2 regions of the Janthinobacterium lividum genome follow, and region 1 is predicted to be linked to the other one. Evidence: predicted binding sites of a transcription regulator. Region 1 holds the regulator's gene; the other holds the start of a gene.

Region 1 (7,927 bases):
TGGGGCAAGACCACCGTCGGCGTGCGCTGCACGGCGCCAAGCAACTGGACCATCTATCTGCAAGCGAACGTGGCCGTCGTCGGCGATTACGTGGCCAGCGCCGTGCCGCTGGCGCAAGGGCAAGCCATCGACGCCAGCCAGCTGGTAACGATGCAGGGCGACCTGGCCGCATTGCCGGCAGGCATCGCCACGGACATGGCCCAGGTGGTGGGTGCCAGCACGAATATTTCTTTGCCACCCGGCACGCCGATGCGCCTCGACACCCTGCGCCGCAAGCCGGTGGTGATGCAAGGCCAACTGGTACGCGTCGTTTCCAGTGGCAATGGTTTCCAGGTGGCATCAGAAGGACGCGCCATCGGCAGCGCCGGCGATGGCCAGACGGTGCAGGTACGCACGCAGAGCGGCCAGCAGATCAGCGGCGTGGCGCGCGCAGGCGGCTTGGTGGAGGTCGCCTTTTAAACACGGATGGACAGCGATATTGTGGTCTGGCGCACTAAAGTTTCGGGAGAAGGTGCCGATAATGACACATATCCCGGAGTTTTTTGACTTCGACCAGACGAGGATCACGCTGTGAAAATTACCGACAACACCATTAAAAGCAATCCCGGCCTGCCGGTGGCGCCCGCGAGTACCTCCGGCGCCCGGAATGCCGAGAAAGCCCAGGCAACACCGACAACGTCGGACAATGTACGCCTGTCGCCGCAAGGACAGGCATTAGCGGCCAGTGCAACTGCCGGCAGCGGCGCCGTGTTCGACACGAAAAAAGTCGAACGCATCAAGCTGGCGATCGCCGACGGCCAGTTCCAGGTCAACTCAGAAAAAGTGGCGGACGGTCTCCTCGACACGGTCAAGGACTTGCTGCACTCACGAAATAGATAGGTTCCCTCATGCAATCAGTGACTCCGTTTTCCAGCCTGCGCGACGAGCAACAGCTCATGACCACATTGCTGGCATTGATGAAAGAAGAACAGCGGCATCTGGTTGCGGCTGACATCGATGCAATCACGGAGCTCACGGCGCGCAAGACGGCACTCGTAGGACAATTGAGCCAGCTGGCGGCGCAACGCCACCAGGCGCTGGCGGCGGCCGGTTTCATGGCGGCCGAAGCGGGCATGGAAGACTGGCTGGTGGGCGCCAGCGAAGCGGAAGCGGCGCCCCTGTGGAAAGCCCTGCTCGAGACGACGCGCGAAGCCAAGGAACAAAACCGCCTGAACAGCCTGCTCGTCAACAAGCATATGGTACATACGCAAGGCGCCCTGAACGCCATGCGCCCCCCGGCCCAGAGCGGCAATTTCTACGGCCCCAGCGGCCAACCGACGACGAACACGGCCAGCCGGCGCGTCGTCATCGGCTAGTCCCCCTTAGTTAACAGCAACCCGGCAAGGCGCAGCGGCCTTGCCAGCTCAACCGTGCGCGGGACGCCCCGCATGCTGGCGGTATTTCGCCACGATGGCTTGCGCCCTGGCGCTGGCCGCGGCTTGCTGCTCCGGCGTCAGCTCCGCCTGCAGCCAGTGCCAGTACTCATCCTGATACGGATTGGTGACGCCGGGCGCGAGGATATCGTCGTAGACCTGGCGCAGGGCCAGCAGGTAGCCATACGCTTGCGGCGCATCCTTCCGCACCACCTCGCCATCGCGCAAGTACGCCATCATCAGGGTAGCCACGCTGGTCAGTTCCGCCTCGTCCGCCTGCGCCGTCAGCTGGGCGATGGCTTGCCGCTTCCATGCCTGCACCAGTGGATCGTCGGGACGGTTGCGCAGCGCGCTGCGGTCGCCGAACGGACCTTCCGACAGGAACAGGGTGGCCGCGCCCGGCACGCCCGCCTTGGCGGCGGTGGCCAGGTAGCCGAGCCGGTCCTCGCGCTGGCGCTGTGTCAGGCCCGCGCACAGCTGCTGCTGGGCGGCTTTTTCTTCCACCGTCATCTCGCGGCCCAGCTCGAATTCCATGCCCGGCAAGCGCCCTTCGTGCTGGAAGACGATGCAGTCGTCGATCAGGCTGAACGCCGCATACGCGTCTTCCGCCCTGCCGCTGGCAGCCAGGCGCGCAAGCTGCCGCGCCAGGGTCACGGGAACGGGTGCGGCATCGGCGACGGGGGCGGCGTCGATATTCAGATACGACGCCAGGCTGCGCCCCGCCGGCGCGCTGGCGGCAGCCGCATCCGCTTGCGGCGCGCCGGCGTCGGGCGCGGGCCAGTACACGAGCGCCAGTACCGCCGCGATGGCAGCGGCGCTGGCGATGCCGGTCAGTTTGCTATTCATGATGAGGTGGCGCATAAAAGGAAATGCACGTTACCACAGGCCTGCGGCAGCGGGCCGCACGCCTCCGCACGCTCAGCCGCCGGCCTTTTTCGGCTGGTGGCCCAGCTTGACCAGCGCGGCAAGGATGGTGTCGACATGGTCGCCCTGCACCTCGATCACGCCATCCTTGACCGTGCCGCCCGAGCCGCACTGCGTGCGCAACTGCTTGCCCAGCAGGGCCAGCGCGATGGCGTCCAGCGGCAAACCCTTGATCACGGTGACGCTCTTGCCGCCACGGCCCTTGGTCTGGCGCGAGACGCGCACCACGCCATCGCCCGCGGGCGCCGCCTTGGCTTGCGCCTTGCATGCGCATTGCGCCAGCGGCTGGCGGCAGGCGGGACACATGCGGCCCGTTTCGGTGGAATAGACGAGACCGCCCAGGGAGCTGCTTTTCATGAGGGAACGATAAAAGAGGAAGAAAGCGCGATTGTACCAAGCGGCAGCCCGCAATTGACGAGCGTCAGTTGGCTGGCGCAGGCGCCACCGGCGCCGTCGGCACTTCCGTCACCGTTTCGGGGATGCCCGACAAAATCGTCACGGCGACCCGGCGGTTGCGCGCGCGCCCTTCCGCCGTTTCGTTCGGCGCCACGGGGATGTTGTCGGCGTGGCCGACGGCCGTCAGGCGCGACGCCTTGACGCCGCTGGCGATGAACAGGCGTACCACGGCGCTGGCGCGCGCGGCCGACAATTCCCAGTTCGAGGCAAAGTTGGAATTACTGATCGGCTGGACGTCCGTATGCCCTTCCACCTGCACGTCGTGCGTATCGTCCTTGAGCAGTACGGCGACGGCGCGCAGGGCCTGGTCCGATTCCACCGTCAGGCGCGCCGCGCCCGGGTCGAACAGCACGCTGGCATTGATTTCCACGCTCACGCCGCGGCTCGTCTGCGTGACCCGCACCTTGCCTTCCTTCACCAGCGGCGCCAGGGTGGAAGTCAGGTCCTGCGCCAGGCGCGTCATGTGTTCGCGCTCGCGGCGGATGGCTTCCGTGCGGCGTTTCAGGGCCGGGTTCGGCAGCGGAATGGCTTGCGGCGCTTCCATGAGGATGGGCGGCGCGCCCTTTTCCAGGCTGAAGGCCTGGCCGATGGCATTCTGGAAGACGCGGTATTTGCCTTCGTTGACTTGCGAAATCGCGTACATGACAACGAAGAACGCGAACAGCAGGGTGATGAAGTCGGCATACGAGATCAGCCAGCGGTCCTGGTTGTCCGGTTCCTCGTCATACTTCCTGCGCGCGCGCCGCATCATGGTCAGTGCTCGCTCAGTGCTCGTGAAGCAGGCTGGCGACGCGCTCTTCGATGATGCGCGTATGGTCGCCCGTGGCGATGTCGTACAGCACGGCGGCCGTGATTTCGTACTGCAGCACGCGGCGCGAAACGATGGCCTTGAGTTTATTCGCCACCGGCAGGAACAGCAGGTTGGCCAGGCCGACGCCATAGATGGTCGAGACAAACGCCACGGCGATGCCGCCGCCCAGCTTGCTCGGATCGGTGAGGTTTTCCATCACGTGGATCAGGCCCAGCACGGCGCCCAGGATACCGATGGTAGGCGAATACCCGGCCGCCGATTCCCACACCTTGACGGCCTGGCGTTCGGCCATTTCATAGGCGGAGATTTCCACGTCGAGCAGCTGGCGCAGCTTGTCGGGCGCGATGCCGTCGACGATCATCCTCAAGCCTTTGGCGTTGAAGCGGTCGGCCGTGTTTTCCATCAGGCGCTCGAGCGCCAGCGGGCCGTCGCGCCGCGCCGTCAGGCTCCACTGCCCGATGTCGCGCGCCAGCGCGGCACGCGTGTCGGCCGGTGGCAGGAAGACCCAGCGCAGCATTTCCAGGCCGCGCACGAAGGTGCGCAGCCGCGTTTGCAGCAGCACGGCGCCGAAGGTGCCGATGACAACGATGGCAAAGGCGGCCGGTTGCAGCAGGGAGGCCATCTTGCCGCCTTCCAGTGCCTGGCCGACCAAAAGGCCCGCCAGCGCCAGCGCCAGCCCGATTACGCTGGACCAGTCCACGCCTGCTCCCTCAAGGTTGCGCGCAGGCGCGCGACGGCCTGGGTATGCAGCTGCGAGACGCGCGATTCCGACACGCCCATCACCGCGCCGATCTCCTTCAGGTTCAGCTCTTCTTCGTAATACAGGCCCATGAGTATTTTCTCGCGTGGTGGCAGCGCGTCGATGGCATCGATCACGGATTGCCGGAAATCGGTATCGAGCAGGGAACGCAAGGGGTCGCTGTCCTCGTCCACGCAGTGGCGGTCGAGAAAGCTGTCATTGCCGTCCGGGTCATGAAAGTCTTCGTAGTACACGAGCTGGTGGCCGCCGCCGTCGCCCAGCATTTCCTGGTAGTCGGCCAGCGACATCTTGAGCAGCTTCGCCACTTCCGACTCCGTCGGCGGATGGCCGAGGCGCTGCTGCAAGGTGCTCATCGCCTCTTCGATCTTGCGCATGTTCTGGCGCATGCTGCGCGGCAACCAGTCGCTGGTGCGCAATTCGTCGAGCATGGCGCCGCGGATGCGCAGCACGGCATACGTCTCGAACTGCGCGCCATGTGTCTCTTCATAGCGGCTAATGGCATCGAGCAGGCCTATCATGCCGGCCTGGATCAGGTCATCGACCTCGACCGAAGGCGGCAATTTCGCCTTCATATGGTGCGCCAGACGCTTCACCAGCGGAATGTGCTCCGTCAGCAAATAGTCCTTGTTCGATTTCCCTTTGACCGTGTACATAGGCTGCTTATTGTTTTCTCATCTTATCTGGTGCTACGGTTCGATTCAGGCGCTGAACTGGTGCGGGCTCCCCGTCTGGTACAAGGTGCCGCCAAGCACCGGTGCCGCCGAACGGGCCAGCCGCTCGGCCAGTCCGCGAAACGCCACCGACGCGCCCGCCAGCGGAAACGCATCGACCACGCTGCGGCCCAGCCGCGCCGCGCGGTGCAGATACTCGTCGGCAGGCACCGAACCCATCGAGGTCAGCTTCACGGCCAGGTAGCGGCTCGCCGCCTGCGCCATATTATCGTATACCACTTTTGCCTCGGATTCGGAAGCGCCGGTGACGAGAATGCCGAACGGACGGCGTCCCAGTTCCTGGCTCAGGCGCTTGATCAGGCAGTACGCCGCCTTGATCGAGGTAGCGCTGGTCGAGACTTGCACGACGATATCGGACGACGCCATCAGCGGCACGGGGAAGCAATCGCCCTCGTCTGCCACGACGCCGTCGACCAGCACGATGCCGCTCTGGCGCGCCAGCACCTCGAACGTCTTGCCCAGGCGGCGCAGTTCGTCCTCGCCCGCATAGTCCATGCTGTCCATCAAATGGTTGCGCGCACCCAGGCTGGCCACGCCAAAGCCTTGCGGCACCTGGTGGATGACCTGGTTCAAACCGCACTGCTGGCGCGCCACGTCGCGCAGGCTGGCGCCGTGCGCCAGGCCCAGGCGCGCCGCCACGCCATCGCTGCCGCCGCTGGCGTCGAGCAGCAGCACGTCATTGCCGCCGTAGACGAGCGACGCGCCCAGATTGACCAGCATGGCGCCCTTGTCGTCCTGCGGCGTGGCCGAGAGGAACGTCATGACGCGCGGCTGCGGGCCGGCCAGCATGCGGCGCAAGCCTTCGGCCTGGTCGAAATCGAAATTAGCCAAGGTGCACCCCGCGCGCTTCATTATTGCGGGCGGCCGCCTGCGCCATCAGGAGCGGCAGTTCGGCATCGGAAAACTGCGTCGCCGCCGCATCGCGCTTGAGCTTGAAGGCGCGGTCGATCAGGTAGCCGCGGTCGGCCAGGTACAGGTCTTCCGGCACGCGCTGGCCATTCGACACATAAAACAGGTTCAGCTTCTGGCGGATCACCACGTCGAGCACGTTGCCGATCGAGGCCGCTTCATCGAGCTTGGTCATGATGCAGCCGGCCAGGCCGCTGCCCTGGTAGGCGCGCACCACTTCGTTGAGGGTTTCCTGGGTCGCCGTGGAATTCAGGCACAGCAGGCGTTTCACATCGGCGCCGGCGCCCGACAGCATGGCCACCTGCTCCGTGACCATCTGGTCGCGCTGGCTCACGCCGACCGTATCGATCAGCACCGTGTGCTTGTTCTTCAATTCCTTCAGGGCGATGCGCAAGTCCGCCTCGTCCTTCACGGAATGCACCATCACGCCGAGGATCTTGCCGTAGATGCGCAGCTGTTCGTGCGCGCCGATACGGTAGGCATCGGTGGTGATCAGGGCCAGCTTTTCCGGGCCGTGGCGCATCACGCAGCGGGCCGCCAGCTTGGCCGTGCTGGTGGTCTTGCCGACGCCGGTCGGGCCCACGAGGGCAAACACGCCGCCCTGCTCCAGCATGGCGTCTTCATTGGCCACCGTATTCAGGTTGCGGCTGAGGACGGTCTTGATCCAGCGCATGCTTTGCGCGCCATCGAGGCCGGCCGGCAGCTTGTCGATCAGGTAGCGCGCCAGGCTGGCCGAGAAGCCGGCGGCCAGCATTTCGCGCAGCACGACGGCTTTTTGCGGCTCGCGCTGCTGCGTCGACCCCCACGAGATTTCCGCCAGCTGGGTTTCCATCATGCCGCGCATGGCGCGGATTTCATTCATCATGCCGCTCATCTCGGCGGCGGCGTTCTCTTTGACGTGCGCCAGCGCGCTGGCCATCATCTGCTGCATGCGGGCCATGTCCACTGGCTCGGAGGCAGCCTGGCGCGGTGCGGCGGGACGTGGCGCAGCCGGGCGCTGGGCCGGGGCGGCCGGACGCTGCGGCGTGGCGAACTGGGTCTGCAACTGGGGACGGGGCTGGGCCATTTCGGAGGCGGCCGGCGGCGACGCCAGCGAAGCGGCATCGTCATTGGCCAGCGCGAGGATTTCCACCACGCCATCGGCCTGGCGGTTCGACAGGATCACGGCATCGGGGCCCAGCGCTTCACGCACCTTGCGCAGCGCATCGCGCGACGAGGCGCCCGTAAATTTCTTCACATTCATGACCGGCCTCCCACGGCGGGGGTGGCGCAATATTGGCTGAACTGTGTGACCATCATCGACTCCTGTTGCTTGAGTGCTGTCTTCCACATGGACACAGATCACCCGGACAGTTTCCATTATTAGCGATGCTTGCAGGAAACGATCGAAGGAACAGGACGGGAAAGTACCCGTTATTCAGTTTGCCGAGAGGAAATTGATGTTTATTTGACCAAAGGCAAGGGCCGGGGTCAGACCCGGCGGGTCAGACCCGGTACTAATGCTGTCAACTACTGCGCCCCCACCAGCGCCGTGACGCGGATGGTCTTGGTTTCCGGCACTTCCGCATGCGACAGCACTTTAAGCTGCGGCAAGGCGCGGCGCAGGAAGCGCGACAGCAAGGCGCGCAGCGGCGCCGGCACCAAGAGCACTGGCGTCAGGCCCAGCGCTTCCTGCTGCTGCGCAGCCAGGCCCGCCTGGTGCGCGATGGTGTCGGCCAGGCCCGGCTCGATGCCGGCGCCGTCGCCGCCATTGCCCATGGCTTGCATCAGCAGCCGCTCCAGGCGGCTGTCGAGGGTCATCACGGACAGTTCGGCCGAGCCGGGGAACAGTTGCTGCACGATGGCGCGGCCCAGGGCCACGCGCACCAGCGCCGTCAGGTCGTTCGGGTCTTGCGTGCTGACCGTATGCTCGGCCAGGGTTTCG
Region 2 (7,927 bases), 1.3 Mb from region 1:
CAAAAGAGGCCAGTAAACCGCATGGGGCGCATTCCGTCAAGCGTTACGCCTGATTGCGTTTTCCGCAATATGAAGTTGCATCCGGAAAAATCCACGGCGCCTATACTGCCGCTGTCGCCCATTCCTTACTGCCTATCATGCTGACCATCTCGCTGCTGTGTTTATTTGCCTTCTTTGCCGGCCTGATCGATGCCGCCGTGGGCGGGGGCGGGCTGATACAGCTGCCGGCCCTGTTCAACCTGATGCCGAACATGGCCTCGACCTCCTTGCTGGGCACGAACAAGCTGGCGTCCGCCTGCGGCACCACGTTTGCCGCCCGCTCGTTTGTCGGCAAGGTGCACATCCCGTGGCTGCTGGTGTTGCCGGCCGTGGCCAGCGCCTTCGTCATGTCCTTCATCGGCGCGGCCGCCGTGTCCTACGTGCCGCAACAGGTGGTGCGCCCCATGGTGCTGGTATTGATCATCATCATGGCCATCTACACCTTCATCAAGAAGGATTTCGGCACGACGCGCGAAGCGCGCCCCATCGGATCGCGCGAACGTATCCTCGCCATCGTCATCGGCGGCGCCATCGGCTTTTATGACGGCCTGTTCGGGCCGGGCACGGGCAGCTTCCTGATTTTCCTGTTTATCCGCGTCTTCGGCTTCGATTTCATCCTCGCCTCGGCCTGCTCGAAACTGGTGAATATCGCCACCAACGTGGCCGCGCTGGCCTTCTTCATCCCTGCCGGCCACGTGGTGTACGCCGTGGCCGCACCGATGGCTGTGTGCAATATCCTGGGCGCGCTGACGGGCACCTGGATCGCCGTGCGCCGCGGCGCCGCCTTCGTGCGCATCCTCTTCCTCGTGTTGCTGGTGCTGCTGATCGTCAAGTTGTCTTACGACATTTTCTTCAAGTAAGTTTTTGAACGACAATAAGCCATGAAAACCATCCAGGGCGTGCTGTGGGACAACGATGGCGTGCTGGTCAACACCGAGCAGCTGTTTTACGAAAGCAACCGCGACTTGCTTTTGCCTTATGGCATAGACCTGACGCCGAAGCAATTCTTTGACTGGTTCCTGGATAATAACTACGGCGCCTGGCATGTGCTGCTGGGGCAGGGCCACGCCATCGAGCTGGTTGAGCGCCTGCGGGCCGAGCGCACCGTGCTGTTCGCGCAACGCCTGCGCCAGGCGCGCCAGCTGGCCATGCCCGGCATCGGGCCAGTGCTGGCGGCGCTGCGCCCGCACGTGGCGATGGGCGTCGTCACCAGCGCGTATGCGCAGCACTTTGACATCAGCCATGCTGCCACGGGCTTGCTCGGCCACTTCGACTTCGTGCTGACGCGGGAAATGTATGGCGAAAGCAAACCGGCGCCCGACGGCTACCAGCTGGGCTTGCAGCGCCTGGGCCTGGCCGCCGCCGACTGCGTGGCCGTCGAAGACTCGCCGCGCGGCTTGCGCGCCGCCAACGCGGCCGGACTGGAATGCATCATCGTGCGCAATCCCATGAACCGTCATCACGCGTTCGACGATGCTTTTTGCGTCGTGGATTCAAACGCGGAGCTGGGCGAAGTGCTGGCGGCGTTCGTGCCCGGCATGGCCCATGCGCCCCGGCAATTAGAGTCCTTCCTCTGATACGTCTTGCCGGCATGCCATTACAATTGTCTATCGCATTCACCGGCACCGACCCACGATGACCCTCCCGCAACTGCACTTTGCCCACGCCAACAGTTATCCTGCCGGCACCTACCGCAAGCTGTTCGGCTTGCTGGGCCAGCACTACACCGTGCAGGCGCTCGACATGCATGCGCACGACCCAGCTTACCCCGTGAGCACGGGCTGGCCCGAGCTGGTGCGCGAGTATATCGATGAGCTGGAGCGCCGCTACAGCGCGCCCGTGATCCTCGTCGGCCATTCGCTGGGCGGCATGCTCAGTGTGATGGTGGCCAAGCAGCGGCCCGACCTGGTGCGCTGCGTGGTCTTGCTCGATTCGCCCGTGGTGGCGGGCTGGCGCGCCTTGCTGGTGCGGCTGGCGCGCAACACGGCGCTGGGCGAGCGGTTCTCGCCGTCACGTTTTTCCGCCCGGCGGCGCAAGCTGTGGCCGGATGCGCAAGCCGCGTATGAACACTTCGCGGCCAAGGACATGTTCGCCATCTGGGCGCCGCACGTGTTGCGCGACTACATCGACAGCGGCCTGGTTCCCCATCCGGAAGGGGTGCAGCTGCGCTTTACGCGCGAAGTGGAAACGCAGGTCTACCGCAGCCTGCCGCACCACATCGGCGGTCTCGTCAAGGACGGTTTTCCTGTTCCCATCGGTTTTATCGGTGGCACGGAATCGGTGGAATGCCGGCAAGCGGGCTTGAAGGCCACGCGCAAGCTGGTCGGCAAGTTTTTCCGCCAGGTGCCGGGCGGGCATCTGTTTCCCATGGAAAACCCGGAACTGACGGCGCAAGTGGTGCGCGAGATGATCACGGCATTGCTGGCGAAGCAATAGAATATCGCCAAGGATTTTCAGGGGATGGGGGCCAACAACGGCGGATTTTCGCGTAAAATCCTGCCATCCGGGCCGCGCCTGCAGCAAGCGTGCGGCCCCAGCCATTCCGATATTCTAGAAAGATACCCCTGCGATGACGATTAAAAGCGATAAATGGATACGCCGCATGGCGGAAACAACGGGCATGATCGAGCCGTTCGAACCAGGCCAGGTCAAGGAGCGCGACGGCAACCGCATCGTCTCTTACGGCACGTCCAGCTATGGCTATGACATCCGCTGCGCCGACGAGTTCAAGTTATTTACCAACATCAACACGACCATTGTCGACCCGAAGGATTTCGACGCGAATAACTTCGTCGATGTGTCGGGCAAGGGCTATTGCATCATTCCGCCGAATTCGTTCGCGCTGGCCCGTACGGTTGAGTATTTCCGCATTCCCCGCAATGTGCTGACGATTTGCCTGGGCAAGAGCACCTATGCGCGCTGCGGCATCATCGTCAACGTCACCCCGTTCGAACCGGAATGGGAAGGCTATGTGACGCTGGAATTTTCGAATACGACACCATTGCCGGCGAAAATCTACGCCAACGAAGGCGTGGCGCAAGTGCTGTTCTTCGAGTCCGATGAAGTGTGCGAAACGTCGTACAAGGACCGCGGCGGCAAGTACCAGGGCCAGGTTGGCGTGACATTGCCGAAGACCTGATCGCCGTGCAGGGAGGGGCGCCAGCCGTCTTTACCTGCCTTTACCTGCCTTTACACCTGCGGCACTACATCCGCGCCCATGCTTGCCGTTAACCTTGGTATTGAAACACTGAGGAGGCAGTATGGTAGCGGCAATCGGTTCAGGCGGCGCGGTCAGCGCAGCCAGTAGCGCCAGTGCGGGCAGCGGTTCGCAGATCGCGGCGCTGCAAAAGCAGATCACGGCGGCGCAAAAGCAGTTGACGGAGTCGCAGAAGGGCGAGCAGACGGAGGCGTCGCAAAAGCTGCAGCAGCAGCTGGCGCAGCAAATCCAGGCCTTGCAGGCGCAAATTGCCCAGTTACAGGCGGCCGCCGCGCAAAAGGCGGCGCAGCAAGATGCTCAGCCGGCCAGCAGCGCCGATACGGCGACGAGCCCGGCCAAATCGACCTCGTCCACCCTGGGCACACTCATCGATACGCAGGCGTAACAGCATTCTCCGCGCATAAAAGACGCCAGGCTCGCCGACAGGTCAGCCTGGCGTTTTGACGGGCAGCAGCATTTCCACGCACAGGCCACCACCGCTGCGCAAGCTGGCCCCGATGCTGCCGCCATGGACGTTGATGACGTGCCGGGCGATGGCCAGGCCCAGGCCATGGCCGTCCGTACTGTGCTGGGTATTGCTGGCGCGGAAGAACGGTTCAAAAATGCGGGCCAGGTCGGCGCTGGCCACGCCGGGTCCCCGGTCCAGCACGGCGATGCGCAGCCAATCCTGCTTGCCATCATGCAGGCGCGACAGCTCCACGTCCACCGTGCCACCATCGGGGCTATGCTTGACGGCATTGCGCACCACGTTTTCCACGGCACGGGCCAGCAGTTCCGGCTGGCCCGTGACGCTGGCGTCGGCCATGGCCGCGTCGACCGCCAGGTCGATGCCCATCAGGCGCGCCCTGGCTTCATAGCGGGCATCGTCCACGATGTCGTGCACGAGGTCAGCGATGCCGACATCTTCGCTGTGCGCGTGCCCGGCGCCCGCTTGCACGGCGCCCGCTTCCAGCCGTGACAGGGTCAGCAGTTCACCGATCAGTTTATCCATGCGTTCGCTTTCGCGTTCGATGCGCTGCATCGAGGCGGCCATCTTTTCCGGCTGCTGGTGCGCCAGGCCGATGGCGGCCTGCAAGCGCGCCAGCGGCGAGCGCAACTCGTGCGAGACGTCATGCAGCAAACGCGTCTGGCTATCCATGAGGCTGCGCAAACGGCCCGTCATGCGGTCGAAATCGCGTCCCAGGTCCGTCAATTCATCGCCGCGCTTGCCGCTGGCGTGAAAGCGCGGTGCCAGGTTGCCGTGCGAAGCGGCTTCGAACGCTTGCCGCAAGTCGCGGATGGGGCGCGCAAAATACCAGGCCAGCAAAAAGGCGAACAGCAGGCTGGCGGCGATGGCGGCGGCCAGGGGAATGAAGGTGCGGTAGGGGCTGTCCATGCGCGGCGGCATGCCGCGGCCGAACTCGCCGCGTGGCGGCGGGGCGCCCGCGTCGTTGGGCCGCGGACCGGGTCCCATGGCGCGCGGGCCGCTCATGGCGACGGCGATGAGCGTGTCGCGCGCGGCGCCCGCCTCGGCATTGCGGAAGCGTTCGGACGAGGGCAGGAACAGCAGGTAGCGCTGGCCATCGCTGCCGGCCGCTTCGCGCACGACGGGATGGGCCTGGCCCTGTTTCAGCATGGCGCGCGCCTTGTCCAGCATGGCGGGATGCACGGCGCGGCCCATCAATTCTTGCCCTTTGGCATCGACGGCAAACACGCGCATGCGTTCGAGCTTGCCCAGGAATTGCCGCAATGCCTGGCTGCCGCCCGCTTCCAGGGTGGCGCTGGCGGCCTCGATGATCATTTGCGCGGGCGGGCTGGTATCGATGTCGAGGGCCCGTTCCTGCTGCGCGGCCCGGTTTTTCAGCCAGAAGGTGCCGCCGATGCCGATGGTGGCCGTCACTTGCGCCAGCATGATGCACAAAAAAAACTTCCAGAACAGGCGGCCCACGCTTACTCCTTGATCAGCTGATAGCCGAGACGGTACACGGTTTGCAGGCAGGAGCGGCCGTCGGCCAGGCTGCCGAGTTTGCGGCGCAGGCTGCTCAGGTGCACGTCGATATTGCGGTCGAAGCGGGCCATGGGCCGGCCCAGGCCCAGTTCGGACAATTGATTCTTGCTGACGGGCTTGCCCGCATGGCGCACCAGCACTTCCAGCAGGTTGAATTCCGTGCTCGTCAGCTCCAGGTGCATGCCGGCCCAGGCGGCGCGGCGCTGTTCGGGCCACATCGTCAACTGGCCCACGGTCAGCGGCGCCAGGCCCGACGTATCGGGCGGCGCCGCTTGCGCACGGCGCAGGATGGCGCGGATGCGCGCCGTCAGCTCGCGCGGCGTGCACGGTTTGGTCACATAATCGTCGGCGCCCAGCTCCAGCCCCACGATGCGGTCCGTATCGTCGCCGCGCGCCGTCAGCATCAAGATGGGCAGGTTGCTGCCTGCGCGGATGCGGCGCAGGGTTTCCAGGCCATTCATGCGCGGCATCATGACGTCGAGGATGGCGATGGCGTACAGGCCCGTCAGTGCTTCGGCCGCGCCGCTTTCGCCGTCATGCACGGCGCGGGCGTCAAAACCTTCCTGCGTCAGGTATTCCTGGAACATGCCAACCAGTTCCACATCGTCATCGATTAACAAAACCTTGCTCATGCCTGTGCTTTTTCGGGTGAATATCGCCCGATGATAGCAGTCAAAGGGGGCTGTTCACGGTGGTTTTACCCGCTTTTACATACGTCTGCTTACATTTCGCCCCTTTCCTTTACACGCTTTTACGCGACCCTAACGTTGCTTTACACGCCAGGCGCCGACAATCAGGGCTGACCGTCACGAAAGGAAAGCCCGATGAAATACCTGAGTATTGCCGTATCCCTGTTGCTGCTGTCCGCCTGCAGCATGCCGCTGCTGGCGCTGGCCCAGCAAGAAGCTGCACCGGACGGCCCGCCAGCGCGCACCGTGGAAGGGCCGCCGCCCGGCTTTGGCCATGGCCCGGGCGCGCCAGGCTTGCCGCCGTTCCTGCACGGCATCGATTTGAGCGAAGCGCAGCAGGACAAGGTCTTCGCCGCCACCTATGCCCAGGCGCCCTTGCTGCGGGAACAGGAAAAGATCGCCTACAAGGCCCATGCGCAGCTGCGCGCGCTGGCCGCATCCAGCGCCTACGACGATGCCAAGGCCAGCGCGCTGGCGAATACGGCAGCGCAAGCCATGGCAAAGATCAGCTTGCAGCAGGCGCGGCTGGAGCAGCAATTGCTGGCCGTGCTGACGCCGGAACAGCGCCAGCAGGCTCAGCAGTGGCACGACAGCCGCCAAGTTCCGCGCGGCCCCCGGCGCCTCCCGTAAAACGCACGCGCGATCACAGGGAGAGTCAGCATGCGCATCCATGCCTTGCGTCCGGGCAGCAGCTTGCAGGCGCTCTCGCGACATGCGACACAGGCGCTGTTCCTGTGCGCCAGCCTGAGCCCCGCCTTGGCGGGCTTGCCTCACTTAGAGCCTATCCCGGTAGGGAGCGTCTTCTGCTGGCAGCGTATCAGGAGCGCGGACAAGGCGTGAGGAGGACGCGTGGCGAGCCACGCAACGACGAACAACGCAGTCCCCGCTTTTGAGGGGCGCCAGCAGGGGATGTATTCATCTACTGGGATAGGCTCTTAATGGAGTATGTATGGAATTACATGATCACGGCCTGGCATCCGACCTCGAAATGATGCGGCAACAGGCAGCTGAGCGGCGGCAAGTGTTGCGCTGGCTGCTGGCCGGCGCCGCCACCTTGCCTTTGATGAGCTGCGGCGGCGGGTCGGACGCCAGCAGCACGGGAAGCAGCAGCGCTGCCGCTGGCAGCGCCGGCACCGTCACGATACCGACCACGGGCGCCTGCACGGTGATTCCCGAAGAAACGGGCGGGCCGTATCCGGCCGATGGCACGAACACGAGTGGCGGCAGCATCATCAACGTGCTGAACCAGTCGGGCGTCGTGCGCAGCGATATCCGCGCCAGTTTCAATGGCGCAACGGGCATGGCGGCGGGCGTGCCATTGACCATCAATTTGCAGTTGCTTAACGCCAGCGGCAATTGCGCCAGCCTGGCCGGCTACGCCGTCTATCTGTGGCATTGCGACCGCGAAGGCTTGTATTCGCTGTATTCGAGCGGCGTGACGGCGCAGAATTACTTGCGCGGCGTGCAGGAAACGGACAGCGCCGGCAACCTCAGCTTCACGACCATCTTTCCCGGTTGCTACGCGGGACGCATGCCGCACGTGCATTTCGAGGTCTATCCCAGCCTGGCCAAGGCGGCCTCTGCCGCGAACCGCATCAAGACGTCGCAGTTTACTTTTCCGATGGCAACGTTGAGCGAGGCTTACACGGCCAGCGGCTACACGGCCAGCGTGCGCAATCTGTCGCAGATCAGCTATGCCACCGACAATGTCTTCAGCGACGGCACCAGCTTGCAGATGGCCACGGTGACGGGCAATGCCACGCAGGGCTATGTCGTCACCCTGATTGTCGCGGTGAACGGTTAAATTGTCGTCATGAAACCCAGGTCGCGCCGGCTGAAGTTGCCGATGTTCGGGAAGACCCCGGCCAGCTGGCTGTCGGCCACGCCGAACCACTTGGCCAGCGTGGCGCCGTACTGGTCGACGGAGGTGGTCGGCAGCAGGGCGCCGGAACCGACGTCCAGCTCATGGCCCAGGCCCGTGACGGGGAAGGCGCC

What was found. The regulator FliA, encoded in region 1, starts transcription of late flagellar genes. The targets are predictions, from matches to a motif close to CTAAAGTTTNNNNNNNNNNNGCCGNTA.
Region 2: U0004_RS17965 (FlxA-like family protein) is a predicted target of FliA. The motif match lies at 3,243-3,269, and genes of this name have one in related genera.

What each region holds. Positions count from the first base shown of each region.
Region 1 covers NZ_CP139976.1:5,265,708-5,273,634, forward strand. The annotation lists gene flgA (flagellar basal body P-ring formation chaperone FlgA) at 1-459, shown strand, start outside; gene flgM (flagellar biosynthesis anti-sigma factor FlgM) at 571-879, shown strand; gene U0004_RS23775 (flagella synthesis protein FlgN) at 888-1,355, shown strand; gene U0004_RS23780 (hypothetical protein) at 1,404-2,258, opposite strand; gene U0004_RS23785 (translation initiation factor Sui1) at 2,331-2,693, opposite strand; gene motD (flagellar motor protein MotD) at 2,758-3,540, opposite strand; gene U0004_RS23795 (flagellar motor protein) at 3,557-4,303, opposite strand; gene U0004_RS23800 (RNA polymerase sigma factor FliA) at 4,285-5,016, opposite strand; gene U0004_RS23805 (MinD/ParA family ATP-binding protein) at 5,062-5,925, opposite strand; gene flhF (flagellar biosynthesis protein FlhF) at 5,918-7,246, opposite strand; gene flhA (flagellar biosynthesis protein FlhA) at 7,513-7,927, opposite strand, start outside.
Region 2 covers NZ_CP139976.1:3,960,860-3,968,786, reverse strand. The annotation lists gene U0004_RS17985 (sulfite exporter TauE/SafE family protein) at 138-899, shown strand; gene U0004_RS17980 (HAD family hydrolase) at 921-1,616, shown strand; gene U0004_RS17975 (alpha/beta fold hydrolase) at 1,675-2,475, shown strand; gene dcd (dCTP deaminase) at 2,609-3,178, shown strand; gene U0004_RS17965 (FlxA-like family protein) at 3,300-3,641, shown strand; gene U0004_RS17960 (HAMP domain-containing sensor histidine kinase) at 3,684-5,183, opposite strand; gene U0004_RS17955 (response regulator transcription factor) at 5,186-5,875, opposite strand; gene U0004_RS17950 (Spy/CpxP family protein refolding chaperone) at 6,068-6,562, shown strand; gene U0004_RS17945 (dioxygenase family protein) at 6,882-7,736, shown strand; gene U0004_RS17940 (DUF1501 domain-containing protein) at 7,733-7,927, opposite strand, start outside.